2 regions of the Yokenella regensburgei genome follow, and region 1 is predicted to be linked to the other one. Evidence: predicted binding sites of a transcription regulator. Region 1 holds the regulator's gene; the other holds the start of a gene.
The links. The regulator PhoB, encoded in region 1, activates phosphate uptake and scavenging genes when phosphate is short. The targets are predictions, from matches to a motif close to CTGTCATAAAACTGNCNNAT.

Region 1 (5,155 bases):
ACCCCGGAGGCCTGCGCCTCCAGCTTCTCCAGCTCGGTTTTGGCGGTTTTGTGCTTTTCAAACACCATCGCCGAAATTTGTCCGTAGATTTCGGTTCCGGTGAGCTCTTCGAGCAGCTCGGCGCGCTCTTTCGGTTTGGCATTGAGGAAAGCGGCAAACTGCCCCTGCGACAGCAGCATCGAGCGGGTAAAGCGACCGTAGTCGAGCCCGGTGAGCGTGGCGGTAAGCTCCAGCTTGTCTTTCACTTTATCCGCAAGGATCTTGCCGTCTTCAGTACGCGCCAGCTCAACGCGCGGTGCCTGCAGGTTGCCATCGGGCTGGTTACGCGCCCGGTTCTGGCTCCAGAAGGCGCGATAGCCGGTGCCTTTCACCTCAAATTCCACCTCGGCCAGACACTCGGCGGTATCGCGGGTCATCAGATCGTTTTGCGACTGTGAGACGGTATTAAGACGCGGTGTTTCATGGTACAGCGCGAGGCAGATGGCATCGAGCAATGTGGTTTTTCCGGCCCCGGTCGGGCCGGTGATGGCAAACAGACCGTTGCTGGCGAACGGCTCGGCGGTGAAATCAATTTTCCATTCGCCTTTCAGCGAGTTGAGGTTTTTTAAGCGCAGGCTGAGGATTTTCATACGTTTTCCTCCCCGGAGAGGCTTTGCAGGGTATCGTCGAAAAGCTGGTGCAGGCGACCCTGCTGACCGTCGTCAAATTCTTCCAGTGCGAGGCGGCGGGCAAAGACCTCTTCAACTTTGAGTTCACTCAGGGTTTCGCGCTGTTCGCCTGCGATAATGCGCTCCCGCTGCTCGCGGCTGCGGCGGATCAGCAGGACCTCAACCGCAAGTGCCTCCGTCTGGGCCTGAATTTTACGCTGCAGGTCGTGCAGGTACTCTTCGCTGTTGATTTCGATATCAAGCCAAGTGACGGCTTCCGACGTTTCTGGCCAGCGGGCGAGCTGATCGCTGACGCTGGCGAAATCACCTTTCAGCACCGCCAGCGGTTGGGTGACCGGCACGTCAAGGGTCTCGACGCTGGCAAGTTTACCTGCGTCGAAGTTCACCAGATGCACGCTTTTGCTTTTACCGGTTTCGTCGAAGCTCAGCGCAATCGGTGAGCCGCAGTAGCGAATGTGCTCGCTGCCGCCAATTTTCTGCGCCCGGTGAATATGTCCGAGGGCGATGTAGTCCGCCGGTGGGAAGTTCTGCGCCGGGAAGGCATCGAGAGTGCCTATATAGATGTCGCGTACCGCGTCACTTTTGCTGGCACCGACGGTGGTCAGGTGGCCGCTGGCAATAATCGGCAGCGTGCGGTCGCCGCGCAGCACAACCGCAGCCTCATATTGTTGCTGGTAGTAATCGGTGATTGCGGCAAGCAACGTGTGCTGTTTTTCCTGGGCAGAATGCCCGGCCTGGCTCACGACCACATCGCGCGGGCGCAGGAACGGCACCGGGCAGAGAATGGCCCCCACGCTGCCGTCGCGGCGGATAAGCTCACAGGGTGGACAGCCCGCGCTTGCGACAACGGTCGTATTAAGGAAGGCGAGAATATCGCGTGATTCATTGAGCGTGGCGACGGAATCATGGTTACCCGCCAGCACCACCAGGTGACAGCCGGTTTGCTGTAGCTTGACGACAAAACGGTTGTACAGCTCGCGGGCGTAGCTTGGCGGCGAACCGGTATCAAAGATGTCACCTGCCACAATAATGGCATCCACCTCACGGGCTTCGGCCGTTTGCAGCAGCCAGTCGAGGAAGGCCTCGTGTTCTGGAGCCCGGCTCTTGCTGTAAAAGTTCTGGCCCAGATGCCAGTCAGAGGTATGAATGATGCGCATAGCGGTTCCGTAGCAAAAAAAGCATAAAGGAGATTATAAACATTCAGATACGGTGGGGTCGATGGCTGTCATAAAGCCTCCGCAGAGGTATCATCTGTCGGTCATCTTTTTCATAAATCTGTCACAAATCTGACGCATAATGGCGCCGCACTCTATAATTGCTACTAAAAAATCACAGGGTAAATAATGGCGAGACGAATTCTGGTCGTTGAAGATGAGGCTCCAATCCGCGAAATGGTGTGCTTCGTTCTGGAGCAAAATGGCTTTCAACCCGTTGAAGCAGAAGATTATGACAGTGCCGTGAATCAACTCAATGAGCCCTGGCCAGATCTGATTCTGCTCGACTGGATGTTGCCGGGTGGTTCGGGGTTACAGTTCATCAAACATATCAAGCGTGAAGCCATGACGCGTGATATTCCGGTGATGATGCTGACCGCGCGCGGGGAAGAAGAGGATCGTGTGCGGGGGCTGGAAACCGGAGCGGATGACTACATTACCAAACCGTTCTCGCCGAAAGAGTTAGTCGCCCGAATTAAAGCCGTGATGCGCCGCATTTCACCGATGGCGGTGGAAGAGGTAATTGAGATGCAGGGGCTGAGCCTCGATCCCACTTCGCATCGCGTCATGACCGGTGAAAATCCGCTGGACATGGGGCCGACAGAATTTAAGTTATTACACTTCTTTATGACGCATCCCGAGCGTGTTTATAGCCGCGAACAACTGCTGAACCACGTCTGGGGAACGAACGTGTATGTCGAAGACAGAACGGTTGATGTGCATATTCGCCGCCTGCGTAAGGCGCTGGAGCACAGCGGCCACGACCGTATGGTGCAAACTGTACGCGGTACGGGATATCGTTTTTCTGCCCGTTTCTAAAATTTGACAGGAGTATGACCCGTGCTGGAACGGCTGTCATGGAGAAGGCTGGCGCTTGAGCTTTGCTTATGTTGTATCCCAGCCTTTATTCTCGGGGCATTTTTTGGTTATTTGCCGTGGTTTTTACTGGCGGCGGTAACCGGGCTGCTTATCTGGCATTTCTGGAATTTATTACGTCTTTCCTGGTGGTTATGGGTTGATCGCAGCATGACGCCGCCGCCGGGACGAGGCAGCTGGGAGCCACTGCTGTACGGTCTGCATCAGATGCAGATGCGTAACAAAAAACGTCGCCGTGAGCTGGGGAGTCTGATCAAGCGCTTTCGTAGCGGTGCCGAGTCGCTGCCGGATGCGGTGGTACTGACCAACGGAGAAGGCGCTATCTTCTGGTGTAACGGACTGGCCCAACAGCTGCTGGGGCTGCGCTGGCCGGACGATAACGGACAAAATATCCTCAACCTGCTGCGCTATCCGGAATTTGCTCAGCACCTCAAACATCGTGATTTCTCAAAGCCGTTGAATCTGGTTCTGAATAATGGTCGTCATCTGGAAATTCGCGTGATGCCGTACAGCGAGCATCAGTGGCTGATGGTGGCGCGTGACGTGACCCAGATGCACCAGCTGGAAGGTGCGCGGCGCAACTTCTTTGCCAACGTCAGCCATGAGCTGCGTACACCGTTGACCGTATTACAGGGCTATCTGGAGATGATGCAGGAGCAAACGCTGGAAGGTGCAACGCGTGAAAAAGCGCTGCATACCATGCGTGAACAGACTCACCGGATGGAAGGGTTGGTTAAACAACTGCTGACTCTGTCAAAAATTGAAGCGGCACCGATGATGGCGCTGAGCGATCGTATTGATATGCCGATGATGCTGCGGGTGGTGGAGCGCGAAGCCCAGACCCTCAGTCAGAAAAAGCATACGCTGCATTTTGAGATTGATGATTCCCTGCGGGTGATGGGCAACGACGAGCAGCTGCGTAGCGCGGTATCCAACCTGGTGTATAACGCTATCAATCACACGCCTCCGGGCACGGAGATAACCGTGCGCTGGCAACGGGCACCGCACGGCGCGCTGTTTAGCGTGGAGGACAACGGCCCGGGGATTGCGCCGGAGCACATTCCGCGCCTGACCGAGCGCTTCTACCGTGTTGATAAGGCGCGTTCGCGGCAAACCGGGGGCAGCGGTCTGGGGCTGGCGATAGTGAAACATGCGGTAAATCATCACGACAGTCGCCTGGAAATTGAAAGTACCCTGGGCAAGGGGACGCGTTTTAGCTTCCTGCTTCCGGAACGTTTAATTGCCAAAAACAGCGCCTGAATCGACGCTTGTCAGGTTAACTTTCCACAGACCAGCTTCGGCTGGTCTGTTTGCTTTGCAGTTCATTTTTTAGCGCTGTATTTATGAACGTCTGATTGTTTTTTGTTCGCATGATTAGCCACATGTTTTTTGTAAAACTGGTAGATAATCCCATTGCGAAAATTAGTATTAGCATAATCATCTGGTTTTACGATCCCTCCTTGCTTTAAAACGTTATAAGCGTTTAAATTGCGCCTCATGCTGGTTTATCCCAACTGCATTCGCGTAGTAATACCAAAAACAATGCTTCGCTACGCGTATCCGGGAGAATATCCCGCTGAGTCAGCTGACCTTACCGCTGTATCATCCCGTCAGGGTGAACGCGAATTTATTCTATACCCCAAATAATTCGAGTTGCAGGAAGGCGGCGACGCAGTGAATCCCCAGGAGCTTACACAGGTAAGTGACTGGGGTGAGCGAGGAAAGCCAACGCACATGCGACTTGAAGTATGACGGGTATAATGACAACACCACATCCACAGGCAGTTAGAACGATATGACCCATCAGTTAAAATCTCGCGACATCATCGCACTGGGCTTTATGACCTTTGCGTTGTTTGTTGGCGCCGGTAACATCATTTTCCCTCCAATGGTTGGCTTGCAGGCCGGCGAACACGTCTGGACCGCTGCGTTCGGCTTCCTGATCACCGCCGTAGGCCTACCGGTGCTGACCGTTGTCGCCCTGGCAAAAGTGGGTGGTGGTGTCGACAGCCTGAGCACGCCTATCGGTAAAGTGGCCGGTATTCTGTTAGCGACCGTCTGCTACCTGGCCGTTGGCCCGCTGTTCGCGACGCCGCGTACCGCGACCGTTTCTTTTGAAGTGGGGATTGCGCCGCTGACCGGTGATGGCGCGATGCCACTGTTCATCTATAGCGTTATCTACTTTGCGCTGGTGATGCTGGTTTCTCTCTATCCGGGCAAACTGCTGGATACCGTGGGTAACTTCCTGGCACCGCTGAAAATTATTGCGCTGGTGATCCTGTCTGTTGCTGCGGTTGTCTGGCCTGCTGGCCCTATCAGCCACGCGCTGGAGGCTTACCAGACAGCTCCGTTCTCTAACGGCTTCGTCAACGGCTATCTGACCATGGATACGCTGGG
Region 2 (5,155 bases), on a different contig from region 1:
GCCAGTGTGCGGCTCACGAGGAGCAAGTCGACCACACCTGGGAGCTCGCTTTTGCCTGGATGCGGACGCGGGGAATGATAAAAAGCGATAAGCCCTGCTACGAAAAGTATTACAACGAGACCAACGCAGCCTGCAATTTTTATGTCTATGACATTTGCATCCCTTTGAATTAACGCCAGAAGAATGACGAATTACCACAATAAATAATGGGTTTATTCGCAACGCAACGGAGTTAATTATTAATGAAATTCTCAATGATTTTTCTGGCATGTACACTGGCTGCGAGTTCGGCTATTGCTCAGGCGGGGAGTCAGCAAACGCTGTTTTATGGCGGACACATCTATTCCGCCGATCCTGAGAACCTGCATCCTGAGGCCATCGGAATTGAAGGTGACAAGATTGTTGCCGTTGGCCGCTATCAGGATGTCCTTAAACAAATGGGCGCCACTGCCCGCCGAGTCGATTTACAAGGTAAATTCCTGATGCCGGGATTTATCGACAGCCATGCTCACGTCGCGGACGGTGGATTTCAGACCATTACCGTCGAGTTTCCGCCGGCGATGAAAGAGGCGCAGGCCATCAAAACCTTTGTAGCGAAAAACGAAAGTAACCCTCGGCGCGATCTCCATGGCATTCAGTTCTATAGCAATGTCTCTCTGGATTATTGGGACAATATTCCCCTGCTGAACAGCGTTTTTAATGCACCTGAGTATCAGGATGTTCCAGTGGTTCTGGCGGGCTCTGATGCCCACACTGGCTGGGTGAATCAGGCGATGCTGCGCAAAGCAAATCTGACCCCGCAGACTATCGTCACCGCTGACAGCAGTATTAAAGCGAACGTCGGGTTTACGGCCGACGGTAAACTCAACGGCTTTGTTTCGGAAGGCGCCTGGGATCGGGTTCTGAGCGCCATTCCGCCCGTCGACAACGAAAAAATCGCCCAGTCGATTGTTGCGGGAGCAAAAGAGATGAACCGCTACGGTATCACCGCCTGGATGGAGCCGCTCAGCAATCTGCGGCCACTGGCGCCCTCCTTTGATGCTCATCCCGGGCCCGGCGATGAAGGGCTGCTCCCGGCCTACAGTGAACTTGCAAAACGCGGGGAACTCACCGCGCATGTGACCGGGTTAGCCCTGGTCAATATCGACGCCTCGCCGGCGGTGATTGATGATGTTGTCGCTCTCCGCGCAAAATATGCCGGTATCCCCAACATCGCGCTGTCCGGGATTAAAATTTTCCAGGATGGGGTGATTGAGTACCCGTCACAGACGGCGAAGCTAAGCCAGCCGTATCTGAACCGGCCCGGCTACAGTGGTAACAATTCGCTCGATAAAGTGAAGTTCTGCTCGCTGGTGGCCAAAGCCGATGCGGCAAAACTTATCGCCCATTTCCACGCTATTGGCGATCGTGCCGTAGAGGAGTCGCTGGATGCCGTGGCCTGTGCCAGAAAGCAAAATGGCGATAGCCAGGTTATGCACAGTATCACCCATCTGGAAATTGTTAGTCCGCAGAGCCTTCCCCGTTTCCAGCAGTTGAACGTCGCGGCGTCGATGCAGTTACTGTGGGCGGGAAAAGACAGTGCAACCACTACGCTGCTGGAAGGGAAAGTTCCGACTCCCTTACTACAACATCTCTATCCCGCGGGCGATTTGTTCCGCCATCACGCACTGATTGCCGGTGCCAGCGACTGGCCTGTTTCGAGCCCTAATCCGCTGTTTGCTATCTATACGGCGGTGACCCGAATGGGGGAAGAGGGGGAACTACCGCCTGACAGTGAAAAAATCAGCCGGGCCGCGATGCTGCAGGCCTATACGTTAAACGCCGCAAAAGTGATTGGTCGTGACAAAGAGACCGGATCTCTTAGCGTAGGGAAAAGTGCAGATATGGTGCTGTTCGACAGAAACCTTGAAAAAGTGAGTATTGAGAAGCTGCGGGATGCTCCGGTGCTCTGGACCATGTTTGCGGGAAAAGAAGTCTACAGCGGGATGTAAGCACGTTCATAAAGGCCACCGAAGGGTGGCCTTTCTATCAGCATTGGCTACGCTTTGAGGTGTCACAAAAATAAAATTTTAGTGAAAACTTAATGTCATAAATATGGCTATTTATTTGATGAGTAAGGGTTTTTATTTTTTGTTTTAACAAAAATTTCGCTTGTCATAAAACTGTCATAAACCATACATATAACTGTCACCTCTTTGTCCTATTTTGCTCATCGTAGCCACTTAACAATGATTTATACCCATCTTGCAGGAGACATTATGAAAGTCATGCGTACCACTGTCGCAACTGTTGTCGCCGCGACCTTATCGATGAGCGCTTTCTCTGCGTTTGCAGCAGCAAGCCTGACAGGTGCAGGTGCAACCTTCCCTGCGCCGGTGTATGCCAAATGGGCGGATACCTACCAGAAAGAAACGGGTAACAAAATTAACTATCAGGGTATCGGTTCCTCCGGTGGCGTTAAGCAAATCACAGCAAACACCGTTGACTTCGGGGCATCTGATGCGCCGCTGAGCGACGAAAAACTTTCTCAGGAAGGTCTGTTCCAGTTCCCGACCGTTATCGGTGGTGTGGTACTGGCGGTAAACCTGCCTGGCTTCAAATCCGGCGAGCTGGTGCTCGACGGTAAAACCCTGGGTGACATCTACCTCGGTAAAATCAAGAAGTGGGACGACGAAGCGATTGCTAAGCTGAACCCAGGCAAGAAACTGCCTGCGCAGAACATCGCCGTGGTTCGTCGTGCTGACGGTTCCGGTACTTCCTTCGTTTTCACCAGCTACCTGGCGAAAGTGAACGAAGAGTGGAAATCTAAAATTGGTTCTGGCTCTACCGTTAACTGGCCAACCGGTCTCGGTGGCAAAGGCAACGACGGCATCGCCGCCTTCGTACAGCGTCTGCCGGGCTCCATTGGCTATGTTGAATACGCTTACGCCAAGCAGAACAACCTGACTTATACCAAACTGAAATCTGCAGATGGTGCTGACGTCAGCCCGACCGAAGAGAGCTTCTCCAATGCGGCAAAAGGCGCTGACTGGAGCAAGTCCTTCGCACAGGATCTGACCAATCAGAAAGGGGCGGACGTGTGGCCAATCACCTCCACCACCTTCATCCTGGTCCACAAAGATCAGAAGAAACCTGAGCAGGGCGCAGAAGTGCTGAAATTCTTCGACTGGGCGTACAAAAACGGCGCGAAAGAAGCTAACGCGCTGGATTACGCTACCCTGCCGGAGAGCGTGGTTGAGCAGGTTCGTGCTGCATGGAAGACCAACGTAAAAGACAGCAGCGGTAAAGCACTGTACTAATTGGAATAATTAACGAAAATGGCGGGTAGCCCTGGTGCTTACCCGCCAGCTTCGTAAATGCGTTTAACAGAAGAGTGATTTATGGCTGCAAGCAAGCCTGCTTTTAACCCACCAAGCAAAAAGGGTGACATGATTTTCAGTGCGCTGGTAAAACTGGCTGCGCTGATTGTGCTATTGATGCTGGGTGGCATCATTGTTTCCCTGATGTTCTCCTCCTGGCCGAGCATTCAGAAGTTTGGCTTCTCATTCCTGTGGACCAAAGAGTGGGATGCTCCAAACGATATCTATGGTGCACTGGTGCCGATTTACGGCACGCTGGTCACCTCATTTATCGCGCTGCTGATCGCCGTTCCGGTGAGTTTTGGTATCGCCCTGTTCCTGACGGAGCTGGCGCCAAACTGGTTGAAGCGCCCGCTGGGTATTGCGATTGAGCTGCTGGCGGCAATCCCGAGTATCGTTTACGGCATGTGGGGCCTGTTTATCTTCGCACCGCTGTTTGCCACCTACTTCCAGGAGCCGGTGGGCAACATCCTCTCCAGCATTCCGTTTGTTGGCGCCCTGTTCTCTGGCCCGGCATTTGGTATCGGCCTGCTGGCCGCGGGGGTTATCCTCGCTATCATGATTATTCCTTACATCGCAGCGGTTATGCGCGATGTGTTTGAACAAACTCCGGTGATGATGAAAGAGTCGGCCTATGGCATCGGCTGCACCACCTGGGAAGTTATCTGGCGCATCGTACTGCCGTTCACCAAAAATGGGGTGATCGGCGGCGTGATGCTGGGCCTGGGTCGTGCGCTGGGTGAAACCATGGCGGTGACCTTTATCATCGGCAACACCTACCAGCTCGACAGCGCATCGCTGTACATGCCGGGTAACAGCATCACCTCTGCCCTGGCGAACGAGTTTGCGGAAGCGGAATCTGGTCTGCACGTGGCGGCGCTGATGGAACTGGGTCTCATCCTGTTCGTTATCACCTTTATCGTTCTGGCTATTTCCAAGCTGATGATTAAACGCCTCGCGAAAAACGAGGGGGCACGTTAATGGCGACTCTCGAAATGCAAACCAGCCCGGAATTGATGGAATCTCGCCGCAAAATGCAGGCGAAACGCCGCATGAAAAACCGCATCGCCCTGACGCTCTCAATGGCGACGATGGTGTTTGGTTTGTTCTGGCTGGTGTGGATCCTGTTTTCTACCGTTACGCGCGGTATCGACGGTATGTCGCTTGCGCTGTTTACCGAAATGACGCCGCCGCCGAATACCGCGGGCGGTGGTCTGGCGAACGCCCTGGCGGGTAGCGGGCTGCTGATCCTCTGGTCAACGGTCATTGGTACCCCTCTCGGCATTATGGCGGGTATCTATCTGGCGGAATATGGCCGTAAATCCTGGCTTGCGGAAGTCATCCGCTTCATCAACGATATTCTGCTGTCCGCACCGTCTATCGTGGTAGGCCTGTTCGTTTACACCATTGTTGTGGCGCAGATGGAGCACTTCTCCGGCTGGGCGGGGGTGATTGCGCTGGCGCTGCTGCAGGTGCCGATTGTGATTCGAACCACCGAAAACATGCTGAAACTGGTGCCGGATAGCCTGCGTGAAGCGGCTTATGCCCTGGGCACGCCAAAATGGAAGATGATTTCCGCCATTACGCTGAAAGCCTCCGTCTCCGGGATCATGACCGGTGTGCTGTTGGCGGTCGCGCGTATTGCTGGTGAAACGGCTCCGCTGCTGTTCACCGCGCTCTCGAACCAGTTCTGGAGCACCGACATGATGCAGCCGATTGCCAACCTGCCGGTGACCATCTTCAAATTTGCGATGAGCCCGTTTGCTGAGTGGCAGCAGCTGGCCTGGGCCGGGGTG

Region 2: the regulator PhoB is predicted to act here: its motif matches at 2,152-2,171, upstream of pstS (phosphate ABC transporter substrate-binding protein PstS).

The regions. Positions count from the first base shown of each region.
Region 1 is NZ_RBIZ01000007.1:103,812-108,966, forward strand. It holds gene sbcC (exonuclease subunit SbcC) at 1-629, opposite strand, end outside; gene sbcD (exonuclease subunit SbcD) at 626-1,825, opposite strand; gene phoB (phosphate response regulator transcription factor PhoB) at 2,012-2,701, shown strand; gene phoR (phosphate regulon sensor histidine kinase PhoR) at 2,723-4,018, shown strand; gene brnQ (branched-chain amino acid transporter carrier protein BrnQ) at 4,554-5,155, shown strand, end outside.
Region 2 is NZ_RBIZ01000006.1:376,821-381,975, reverse strand. It holds gene C7387_RS19840 (AraC family transcriptional regulator) at 1-173, shown strand, start outside; gene C7387_RS19835 (amidohydrolase) at 243-1,991, shown strand; gene pstS (phosphate ABC transporter substrate-binding protein PstS) at 2,259-3,299, shown strand; gene pstC (phosphate ABC transporter permease PstC) at 3,381-4,340, shown strand; gene pstA (phosphate ABC transporter permease PstA) at 4,340-5,155, shown strand, end outside.